One region of the Serratia sp. DFXYC6 genome, then DNA from elsewhere that is predicted to be linked to it. Evidence: predicted binding sites of a transcription regulator. Region 1 holds the regulator's gene; each other region holds the start of a gene.
The links. The regulator PurR, encoded in region 1, represses purine synthesis genes. The targets are predictions, from matches to a motif close to CANGCAAACGTTTGCNTG.
Positions count from the first base shown of each region.

Region 2: the regulator PurR is predicted to act here: its motif matches at 2,512-2,529, upstream of serA (phosphoglycerate dehydrogenase).
Region 3: the regulator PurR is predicted to act here: its motif matches at 2,523-2,540, upstream of AC2CGQ_RS23530 (nucleobase:cation symporter-2 family protein).

Region 1 is NZ_JBXUNV010000001.1:1,735,249-1,738,956, reverse strand. Features, by position in the region: gene punC (purine nucleoside transporter PunC) at 1-494, opposite strand, end outside; gene punR (DNA-binding transcriptional activator PunR) at 618-1,562, shown strand; gene purR (HTH-type transcriptional repressor PurR) at 1,559-2,584, opposite strand; gene cydH (cytochrome bd-I oxidase subunit CydH) at 2,909-2,998, shown strand; gene sodB (superoxide dismutase [Fe]) at 3,063-3,641, opposite strand.
Region 2 is NZ_JBXUNV010000002.1:117,185-120,892, forward strand. Features, by position in the region: gene zapA (cell division protein ZapA) at 1-258, shown strand, start outside; RNA gene ssrS (6S RNA) at 299-481, shown strand; gene AC2CGQ_RS13945 (5-formyltetrahydrofolate cyclo-ligase) at 534-1,142, shown strand; gene serA (phosphoglycerate dehydrogenase) at 1,191-2,429, opposite strand; gene rpiA (ribose-5-phosphate isomerase RpiA) at 2,722-3,378, opposite strand; gene AC2CGQ_RS13960 (LysR family transcriptional regulator ArgP) at 3,583-3,708, shown strand, end outside.
Region 3 is NZ_JBXUNV010000007.1:23,577-27,284, reverse strand. Features, by position in the region: gene recG (ATP-dependent DNA helicase RecG) at 1-1,095, shown strand, start outside; gene gltS (sodium/glutamate symporter) at 1,142-2,353, opposite strand; gene AC2CGQ_RS23530 (nucleobase:cation symporter-2 family protein) at 2,594-3,708, shown strand, end outside.

The sequences.
Region 1 (3,708 bases):
GCGGCGAAGATCGCACGCCAGCTGGCGTGGTTCAGCAGCCAGGCGCCAAGCAGCGGCGCCAGCGCTGGTGACAGCGCCACCAGCGGCATGATGGTGGCGAACACGCGGTTGGCCTGGCCTTCGCGATAGCGGTCGACCACCAGCGCTTGCCAGATGGCGGTGGCGGAACAGACGCCGACGGCCTGAATAAAGCGCAGTATCCAGAGCTGCACGGCATTTTCTACCCACAGCATGCCCAGGCAGCCGAGCGCGAACAGCGTCAGGCCAATCAATAATACCGGTTTGCGGCCCAGTCGGTCGGAGAGGGGCCCCCACAGCAGTTGCGCGAAGGCGAAGCCGGCCAGAAAGATGCTCAGGCTGGCGCTGACCGCGCCGGCGGAAATTTGCAGTTCCTCCCGCATGGCGCCGAAGGCGGGCAGGTACATATCGGTCGCCAGATAACCCAGCATGCTCAGGCCGGCGAGGTAGAACATAAAGCCAAAAGAATTTCGCATGGTATTTCTCGTTAATATTTTAGTGTCGCAGGTTTTTAGCGCCGGCCAGTGTATCCGGCTGGATCTCTGCTTGTGAAACGGTAATATTTGCAAAGTGCTGTTAAAAAAATTGAAGGCAAAGCGATGTGGTCTGAATATTCTCTTGAAGTTGTTGACGCGGTCGCGCGCACCGGCAGTTTCAGCGCGGCGGCGCAGGAGCTGCACCGGGTGCCGTCGGCGGTGAGCTATACCGTGCGGCAACTGGAACAATGGCTTGCGGTGCCGCTGTTTGAGCGGCGTCACCGTGATGTGGAGTTGACGCCGGCCGGCGCGCTGTTTATCAAGGATGCGAGAGTTGTTATCAAAAAAATGCTCGACACCCGTCGCCACTGTCAGCAGGTGGCCAACGGGTGGCGCGGCCAGCTGAATATCGCAGTCGACATCATCGTCAAACCCCAGCGCAGCCGCCAGCTGGTGCTGGATTTCTACCGCCATTTCCCCGATGTTGAACTGATGCTGCAACCCGAAGTGTTCAACGGCGTTTGGGATGCGTTGGTGGACGGCAGGGTGGACATGGCGATCGGCGCCACGCGCGCGGTGCCGGTCGGCGGCGGCTTTGCCTTCCGCGATATGGGCTACATGAACTGGCTGTGCGTAGTCAGCCCACAGCATCCGCTGGCGCAGCTGGCAGGGCCGTTAAATGACGATCGGTTGAGGCCGTACCCTGCGCTTTGTCTGGAAGACACCTCGCGCAATCTGCCCAAGCGCGTCACCTGGACGCTGGATAACCAGCGGCGGCTGGTGGTGCCGGACTGGACATCGGCGCTCGACTGTCTGTGCGCCGGGCTGTGCGTCGGCATGATGCCGGCGCATCGGGCGCTGCCGCTGGTGCAGCGCGGTGAGCTGAAGGCGTTGCAGCTGCAGCAGCCGTTTCCCGCCAGCCCTTGCTGCCTGACCTGGCAGCAGGATAAACCGTCGCCGGCGATGAGTTGGCTGCTGGCGTATCTGGGCGATGGCGAGACGCTGAATCAGGAGTGGCTGAGCGAGGCGGCGCCGGAAGCCGTGCAGGCTTCCGGCTCAGGGGATTAGCGGCGGTAGTCGATGAACGGACCGTCGGCGACCGAACGGCGTTCCACCAGCTTCGGATGCACTTCGATCACCTGCGATTCTTCGCGCTTGCTGATGATGCGATCCAGCAGCATGGTGAAGGCCATTTCTCCCAGGCGCTCTTTAGGCTGGTGAATGGTGGTCAGCGCTGGAGTGAAGTAGCGGGCGTTGCGCACGTTGTCATAGCCGATCACGGAAATATCCTGCGGCACTCGCAGCCCCAGCTCATCAGCGGCGCAGATGGCGCCCATCGCCATGATGTCGCCGCCGCAAAATACCGCGGTCGGCCGCTGTTTTTGCGACAGGATTTGGTGCATCGCCTTGTAGCCGGACTCCGGCTCGAAGTCACCCTGGACGATCCACTCTTCGCGAATGTCGATATGCGCTTCCTGCAGCGCCTTCATAAAGCCCTGATGACGGCCGCCGCCGGTGTTGCGCGACAGCTGGCCCGGGATGGCGCCGATATCGCGGTGACCGCGCTCGATCAGGTAACGGCCGGCCAGATAGCCGCCTTCGAACGCGTTATCGATGATGGTGTCGGTGAAGTCGCCGCGCGCAGCGCCCCAGTCCATCACCACCATCGGGATATTACGGTAGTCCTCCAGCATGCCCAGCAGTTGATCCGGGTATTCGGAACACATGACCAGCAGGCCGTCGACGCGCTTTTGCGCCAGCATCGCCAGGTAGGCGCGCTGCTTGTCCAGATTGTTGTGCGAGTTGCACAGGATCAGGGTGTAACCTTTGCTGTAGCAGCTGTTTTCCACCGCCTCGATCACTTCGGCAAAATAGGGCGCTTCGCTCGAGGTGGCCAGCAGACCGATAGACTTGGTGTGATTGACTTTCAGGCTGCGCGCCACGGCGCTCGGCGAGTAGTGCAGCTCTTTGATCGCGGCCCACACGGCCGCTTTGGTCTCTTCGGCGACGAAACGAGTCTTATTGATGACGTGCGAAACGGTGGTGGTGGAAACGCCCGCGCGTTTGGCCACATCTTTAATCGTTGCCATGTAAGGAATGACTCCTGAACTCACATGTTTACAGCATGTAAGTGTGATGTTAATCGTTTGCCTACGTAGATCCTTCTCCAGAGAAGCGAAAACTGAGTTTTTAGTGTGTTGAAGTCTTCAGCGCTTAATCAGGAGGGGCATGGATGCCGGTACGCAGTTGTGAACTGCGAATTTTGTCGCATATTGAACAAAAGTGGAAGAGGTAATCGAGATTATAAACCGGGAAATGATAACAAGATTTTATCGGCGAACTGTGGGAAAATGATTTGACGTACTAATTGTGCGCCTTTTATCCTTAGGAAAGCCCATTTTAAAGGAGTTGTCATGGATACCGATCTGAAGATGTCTCTGTTCACTACCGTCGGCGCGTTGGCGATGATCATCGCTTTCAGCTTTGTCGCCGCGTTGAACTGATCTCCCGCCGGTTTTAAAAAAGGCGCAGCCTGGCTGCGCCTCGTCACTTCGGCAAGGCCTGCGTTTACGCCAGGTTTTCCGCCGCAAATTTCCAGTTGACCAACGCCCAGAAGTTTTCCAGGTATTTTGGACGCGCATTGCGGTAATCGATGTAATACGCGTGTTCCCACACGTCAACGGTCAGCAGCGGTTTATCTTCACCGGTCAGCGGAGTTGCCGCGTTGGAGGTGTTGACGATCGCCAGCGCACCGTCTGGTTTTTTCACCAGCCAGGTCCAGCCGGCGCCGAAGTTTTTCACGGCGGCATCGGTGAACTGCTCTTTGAACGCAGCGAAAGAGCCGAAGGATTTGACGATCGCCGCCGCCAGTTCGCCCTGCGGTTCACCGCCGCCCTGTGGCGACAGGCAGTGCCAGTAGAAGGTGTGGTTCCACACCTGCGCGGCGTTGTTGAACACGCCGCCGTTGGAGGTCTTGATGATCTCTTCGAGCGATTTGCCCTCGAACTCGCTGCCTTTCACCAGGTTGTTCAGGTTAACCACGTAGGTATTGTGGTGTTTGCCGTAGTGGTATTCCAGGGTCTCGGCGGAGATGTGCGGCTCGAGCGCGTTTTTCTCATACGGTAATGCAGGTAATTCAAACGACATTGCTTCCTCCTTTACAGCGCCACTTTCTTCCCGCCCAGGCGGGAGCCAGATGGGCCGTTTTTTATTG
Region 2 (3,708 bases), on a different contig from region 1:
GATGCGTTGAATATGGCGGCGGACGATCTTAACCAACGGTTGCAAGATCTTAAAGTTCGCACTAGAGTCTCCAATACTGAGCAACTGGTTTTCATCGCGGCATTGAACGTCTGTCACGAACTTGCTCAAGAACGGTTGAAAACCCGTGACTACGCGTCCAATATGGAACAACGCATACGGATGCTGCAGCAGACCATTGAACAAGCGCTGCTTGAACAAGGTCGCATCTCTGAACGTCAGGATGCACAATTCGAATAACTTAAGTTGTTGAAATTAAAGTTTCGGCAACGAGTACAAAATTTCTCTGAGATGTTCGCCAGCGGGCCAGTCCCCTGAGCCGATATTTAGTACAAACAGAATGTGTTGCTCCGCGATCGGTGAGCACGCTCGGTGCGCCGAGAAGCCTTAAGATTGCGACGGCACGTTCACCTTGAACCATGGGTTCAAGGGTTACAGCCTGCGACGGCATCTCGGAGATTCCCCTTCTCAGCGGTTTATGTGTGCTGAACACCACACAGAGCAAGCCTGATACGATGCCTTTTCAACCCCAATTCGCGCAGCAGCGCCAAACCATTCGTCAACACATTCGCCAACGTCGGCGCGAGCTTACGCCGGGCCAGCAACGCTTTGCCGCAGAAAAGATAGCCGAACGCCTCGTCACGCATGAACGCATTCAGACGGCGCACAGCATCGCGGTGTTTTTGTCGTTTGACGGCGAACTCGATACCGGGCCGCTTATCGAACGGCTGTGGACGCTCGGCAAACGGGTTTACCTGCCGGTGCTGCATCCGTTCAGCCCGGGCCACCTGCTGTTCCTGCGCTATGCGCCGGAAACGCCGCTGGTGCGCAATCGCTTCAATATTCTCGAACCGCGCCTCGATGTGCGCAAGGTGTTGCCGCTGGGTGAACTGGAGGTGGTGCTGACACCGCTGGTGGCGTTCGATCATACCGGGCAGCGTCTGGGCATGGGCGGCGGCTTTTACGATCGCACCCTGCAAAACTGGCGCAGCGGCGGCCCCTATCCCATCGGCCTGGCCCATGATTGCCAGCAAGTGGAGCATCTGCCGACCGAACACTGGGATATCCCGCTGCCGGAAATCCTCACCCCGCTCTGCAGCTGGGCGTGGCACGAGCCAAAATAGCAAAAGGCCGGATCGCTCCGGCCTTTTTCGTTGCGGCATGCCGCCGAATCAGAACAGCAGGCGGGCGCGGATGGTGCCGTCGATGGCCTTCATGCGCTGCAGCGCGGCGTCGGCGCGCGCGGTTTCCGCTTCGATGTCGATCACCACATAGCCGATTTCCGGCCCGGTTTGCAGATACTGTGCGGCGATGTTAACCCCCTCTTCGGCAAAGATCTGGTTAATCTGCGTCAGCACGCCCGGACGGTTTTCGTGGATGTGCAGCAGGCGGCTGGCGTTCGGGCCATGCGCCGGCAGCGACACTTCCGGGAAGTTGACGGCGGACAGAGTCGATCCGTTGTCGGAGTATTTCGCCAGCTTGCCGGCCACTTCGTCGCCGATGTTCTCCTGCGCTTCCTGAGTGGAACCGCCGATGTGCGGCGTCAGCAGCACGTTGTCGAACTCACACAGCGGCGAGTTGAACGGATCGCTGTTGGTCGCCGGCTCTTCCGGGAAGACGTCGATCGCCGCGCCCGCCAGGTGATTGCTGGCCAGCGCGTCGCACAGCGCGGGAATATCCACCACGGTGCCGCGCGAGGCGTTGATCAGAATGGCGCCCGGTTTCATCAGCGCCAGTTCTTCCGCCCCCATCATATTTTTGGTCGATGGCGTTTCCGGCACGTGCAGCGTCACCACGTCGCTCATATTGAGCAGATCGGACAGATGGCGCACCTGCTGCGCATTGCCCAGCGGCAGCTTGTTCTCGATGTCGTAGAAGAACACCTTCATGCCCAGCCCTTCGGCCAGAATGCCCAGTTGGGTGCCGATATGGCCGTAGCCGATGATGCCCAGCTTTTTGCCGCGCGCCTCATAGGAGCCCACGGCCAGTTTGTGCCACACGCCGCGGTGCGCCTTGGCGTTGGCGGCCGGAATGCCGCGCAGCATCAACAGCAGCTCGCCCAGCACCATTTCGGCCACGGATCGGGTATTGGAGAAGGGGGCGTTGAAGACCGGAATACCGCGTTTGGTCGCCGCTTTCAGATCAACCTGGTTGGTGCCGATGCAGAAGCAGCCCACCGCCACCAGTTTTTCTGCGGCGGCGAACACCTCTTCAGTCAGATGCGTACGCGATCGGATGCCGACGAAGTGTGCATCGCGGATGGATGCCTTCAAAGATTCGGTGTCTAACGCACCCTTGTGGTATTCGATGTTGGTATAACCGGCGGCACGCAAATTATCGACCGTGCTCTGATGAACCCCTTCCACCAACAGGAATTTAATCCTGTCTTTCTCCAATGATACTTTTGCCATTTACCCGACCCTATGTTCAGACTTCAGAAGCGGCTGTGACGACACAGCTCCCATCCAACATAACAAAAATAACGCGGGCGGCAATACAAACGATTGCCTGCCCGGCAGGACAAGGCGCAGCGTTGATGGCGGTTTACGGCAGAAAATGCCATAGGGAAAGTTTTCGGCAGAAGCTTTGGGGAGTCAGTTTTCACAATGTGACATAAGTCACCAAATTTGCCGTTTTTCAGAAAAGATATTTTAACCGAAGAATTATGCGGCCCGGCACCGCCGGGCCACAGACGGCAGAAGCTTATTTGACCACTTTCACGCCTTCCGGGGTGCCGACCAGCGCCACGTCCGCGCCACGGTTGGCGAACAGCCCCACGGTCACCACGCCGGCGATGCCGTTGATCTTGTTCTCCAGCGCCACGGCGTCGGTAATGCTCAGGTTATGCACATCGAGGATCACGTTGCCGTTGTCGGTCACCACGTTCTGGCGATACTCCGGCAGGCCGCCGAGTTTCACCAGCTCACGCGCCACGTAAGAGCGAGCCATCGGGATCACTTCCACCGGCAGCGGGAACTTGCCCAGCACGTCCACCTGCTTGCTGGCGTCGACAATGCAGATAAACTTCTTGGCAATGGCGGCAATGATCTTCTCGCGCGTCAGCGCCGCGCCGCCGCCCTTGATCATCTGCATATGGCCGTTGATTTCGTCCGCGCCGTCCACGTAAATATCGAGCGAGTCCACTTCGTTGCTGTCGAACACGTGGATGCCGAGGCTTTTCAGCTTGGCGGTGGAGGCATCGGAGCTGGACACCGCGCCTTCGATCTGGTGCTTGATGGAACCCAGCGCGTCAATAAAGTGGGCGGCGGTAGAGCCGGTGCCGACCCCGACGATGGTGCCCGGCGTCACGTATTCCAGCGCCGCCCAGCCCACCGCTTTTTTCAGTTCATCCTGCGTCATAATATGTCCCTTGCCTCTGTACGAAAACGTGTGCGTATTATAGGGTAAAACGCTGTTTTTCACGCCGGCAGGATCACACTTATTTACCGCAGCCCGCATTTTTACCCGCCTGGCGGCGAGCTGGGAGCGTAATTTTTCCACCTGCGCCATGCGTAAAATGTGGCATAGTGCCGGTATCATTCTAATTTAAGGGATATCTTTCCGATGAAACGCCCAGACTATCGTACGCTGCAAGCGCTGGACGCGGTGATCCGTGAGCGCGGCTTCGAGCGCGCCGCGCAAAAACTCTGTATCACGCAATCGGCGGTATCCCAACGCATCAAACAGCTG
Region 3 (3,708 bases), on a different contig from region 1:
GCCGAGCAGCACGCCAACAATTTCCGCCAGTGGTTTGAACCGCTGGGGCTGGAGGTCGGCTGGCTGGCCGGCAAACAGAAAGGCAAGGCGCGCATCGCGCAGCAGGAAGCCATCGCCAGCGGCCAGGTGTCAATGGTGGTCGGCACCCACGCCATCTTCCAGGAGCAGGTACAGTTCAACGGCCTGGCGCTGGTGATCATCGATGAGCAGCACCGCTTCGGGGTGCATCAGCGGCTGGCGCTGTGGGAGAAAGGCGAAGAACAAGGCTTCCACGCCCATCAGCTGATCATGACCGCCACGCCGATCCCGCGCACGCTGGCGATGACCGCCTATGCCGATCTCGACACCTCGGTCATCGACGAGCTGCCGCCGGGCCGCACGCCGGTGACCACCGTCGCCATTCCCGATACCCGCCGCGCCGACATCATTCAACGGGTGAAAAGCGCCTGCCTGGAAGAGGGGCGGCAGGCTTACTGGGTGTGTACGCTGATCGAGGAATCTGAGCTGCTGGAAGCGCAGGCGGCAGAAGCCACCTGGGAGGAATTGAAAGCCGCATTGCCGGAGCTGAAGGTGGCGCTGGTGCACGGCCGCATGAAAGCGCAGGAGAAGCAGGCGGTGATGCAGGCGTTTAAACAGGGCGAGCTGCAGCTGCTGGTCGCCACCACGGTGATCGAAGTCGGCGTCGACGTACCGAACGCCAGCCTGATGATCATCGAAAACCCGGAACGGCTTGGCCTGGCGCAGCTGCACCAGCTGCGCGGCCGCGTAGGGCGCGGCGCGGTGGCCTCACACTGTGTGCTGCTGTACAAAACGCCGCTGAGCAAAACCGCGCAAACGCGCCTGCAGGTGCTGCGCGACAGCAACGACGGCTTTGTCATCGCCCAGCGCGATCTGGAGATCCGCGGCCCGGGCGAGCTGCTCGGCACCCGCCAGACCGGCAGCGCCGAATTCAAAGTGGCGGACCTGCTGCGCGACCAGGCGATGATCCCCGAAGTGCAGCGCGTCGCTCGCCACCTCCACCAGCACTACCCGGAACACGCCCAGGCGCTGATTGAACGCTGGCTGCCGGAGAAGGCACGCTACTCCAACGCATAAAAAAGGGCGCCGACGGCGCCCTCTTCTTTTTTTCTGGCTCGCGATATCACCCCACCGCCGGGAACACCGGCAGCAGCAGATACAGCTTGATGACGATGGCATTGGCGATATCGATAAAGAACGCCCCCACCATCGGCACCACCAAAAACGCCACGTGCGACGGGCCGAAACGATCGGTGATCGCCTGCATGTTGGCGATCGCCGTCGGCGTGGCGCCCATGCCAAAGCCGCAGTGGCCGGCGGCCAGCACCGCCGCGTCGTAGTTCTTGCCCATCACCCGGTAGGTGACGAATATCGCGTACAGCGCCATCACCAGCGTCTGCACCGCCAGGATCGCCAGCATCGGCAGCGCCAGCGAGGCCAGCTCCCACAGGCGCAGGCTCATCAACGCCATCGCCAGGAACAGCGACAGGCTGACGTTACCCAACACCGACACCGCCCGCTCAAACACGGTATAGAAGCCGGTGAAGGCCAGCGTGTTGCTGAGGATCACCCCGACGAACAGCACGCAAACGAAGTTCGGCAGTTCAAACACCGTGCCGCCCAGCAGGCCGGCAATCAATTGCCCCAGGCTCAGACAGATGGCGATCATGGCGATGGTTTCGATCATCACCAGCGAGGTGATGAGACGGCCGCTTTCCGGCTTCTCAAAACCGCTCGGCTGCACGCTGTCATCCGGGGTGCCTTCCGGCGTGGAGGAGTGCTTGACCAGATAGCGCGCCACCGGGCCGCCGATCAGACCGCCCAGCACCAGGCCGAAGGTGGCGCAGGCCATGGCGACTTCCGTCGCGTTTTCAAAACCGTAGCGCTCGATGAACAGCTTGCTCCAGGCCGCCCCGGTGCCGTGGCCACCCGACAGGGTGATCGATCCGGCAATCAGGCCCATCAGCGGATCCAGCCCCAGCATTTTCGCCATGCCGATGCCGATGGCGTTCTGCACGATAAGCAGCCCCAGCACCACGAACAGGAACACTACCAGCACCTTGCCGCCGGCGCGCAAACGCGCCAGGTTGGCGTTCAGGCCGATGGTGGCGAAGAAGGCCAGCATCAGCGGATCCTTCAGCGACATGTCAAAACTGACTTCCCAGTTGACGAGCTTTTTCAGGGCTAACAGCAGGAGGGCCACCAGCAAACCACCGGCGACGGGAGCGGGAATGGTATATTTTCGCAGCAGGGGAATGGTTCTGACGCACTTGCCCCCGAGGAGCAAAACCAGCGTCGCCGCGACTAACGTGCCATAAGTATCAAGATGAAACATCCAGGTACTCCATGTAAGGGAAAAGATCCAAATAAAAATAATAAGTTATAGAAAACCACTTAGTTTTTAAACTTGATGAGTGCAGGATTAGAAGTAAAAAACGCTGAGATGACAAGAAAAAATGAATGAAAATGCGACATAAACGGGAAAGTCGGCAACATAATATTTACGCGCAACCGTTTGCTTTTGCGGGGCGGGGCATTAAAATGCCTGCTTTGCCGTATCTGGAAACGCCACACCATGAGCATGTCATCCTCCGAGCTTGATGCCGCGCGCCAAGCCGCCTCAGAACCCCGCGCCAGTGAACTGATTTATCGCCTGGAAGATCGCCCGCCGCTGCCGCAAACGCTGTTTGCCGCCGGCCAGCATCTGCTGGCGATGTTCGTCGCGGTGATCACACCGGCGCTGCTGATCTGCCAGGCGCTGGGCCTGCCGGCACAGGATACCCAGCACATCATCAGCATGTCGCTGTTCGCCTCCGGTCTGGCTTCCATTCTGCAAATCAAAACCTGGGGGCCGGTGGGTTCCGGGCTGTTGTCGATTCAGGGCACCAGCTTCAATTTCGTTTCGCCGCTGATCATGGGCGGTCTGGCGCTGAAAAACGGCGGCGCCGACGTGCCGACCATGATGGCCGCGCTGTTCGGCACGCTGATGGTCGCTTCCTGCACCGAAATTTTACTGTCGCGCGTGCTGCATCTGGCGCGCCGCATTATCACCCCGCTGGTTTCCGGCATCGTGGTGATGATCATTGGCCTGTCGCTGATTCAGGTCGGTCTGACCTCGATCGGCGGCGGCTACGCCGCGATGAACGATCACAGCTTCGGCTCACCGAAAAACCTGCTACTGGCCGGCGCGGTGCTGGCGGTCATCATCCTGCTGAACCGCCAGCGCAACCCTTACCTGCGCGTCGCTTCGCTGGTGATCGCCATGGCGGTCGGCTATCTGTTGGCCTGGGCGATGGACATGCTGCCCGCCGGCGCATCGGCAGCCCCAACGGCGGCGATCACCATTCCCACGCCGCTCTATTACGGCCTGGGCTTCGACTGGAACCTGCTGCTGCCGCTGATGCTGATCTTTATGGTCACCTCGCTGGAAACCATCGGCGACATCACCGCCACTTCCGACGTCTCCGAACAGCCCGTCAGCGGGCCGCTGTACATGAAGCGCCTGAAGGGCGGCGTGCTGGCCAACGGCCTGAACTCGATGCTGTCGGCGGTGTTCAACACCTTCCCCAACTCCTGCTTCGGCCAGAACAACGGCGTGATCCAGATGACCGGCGTCGCCAGCCGTTACGTCGGCTTCGTGGTGGCGCTGATGCTGATCGCGCTGGGGCTGTTCCCGGCGGTGGCCGGCTT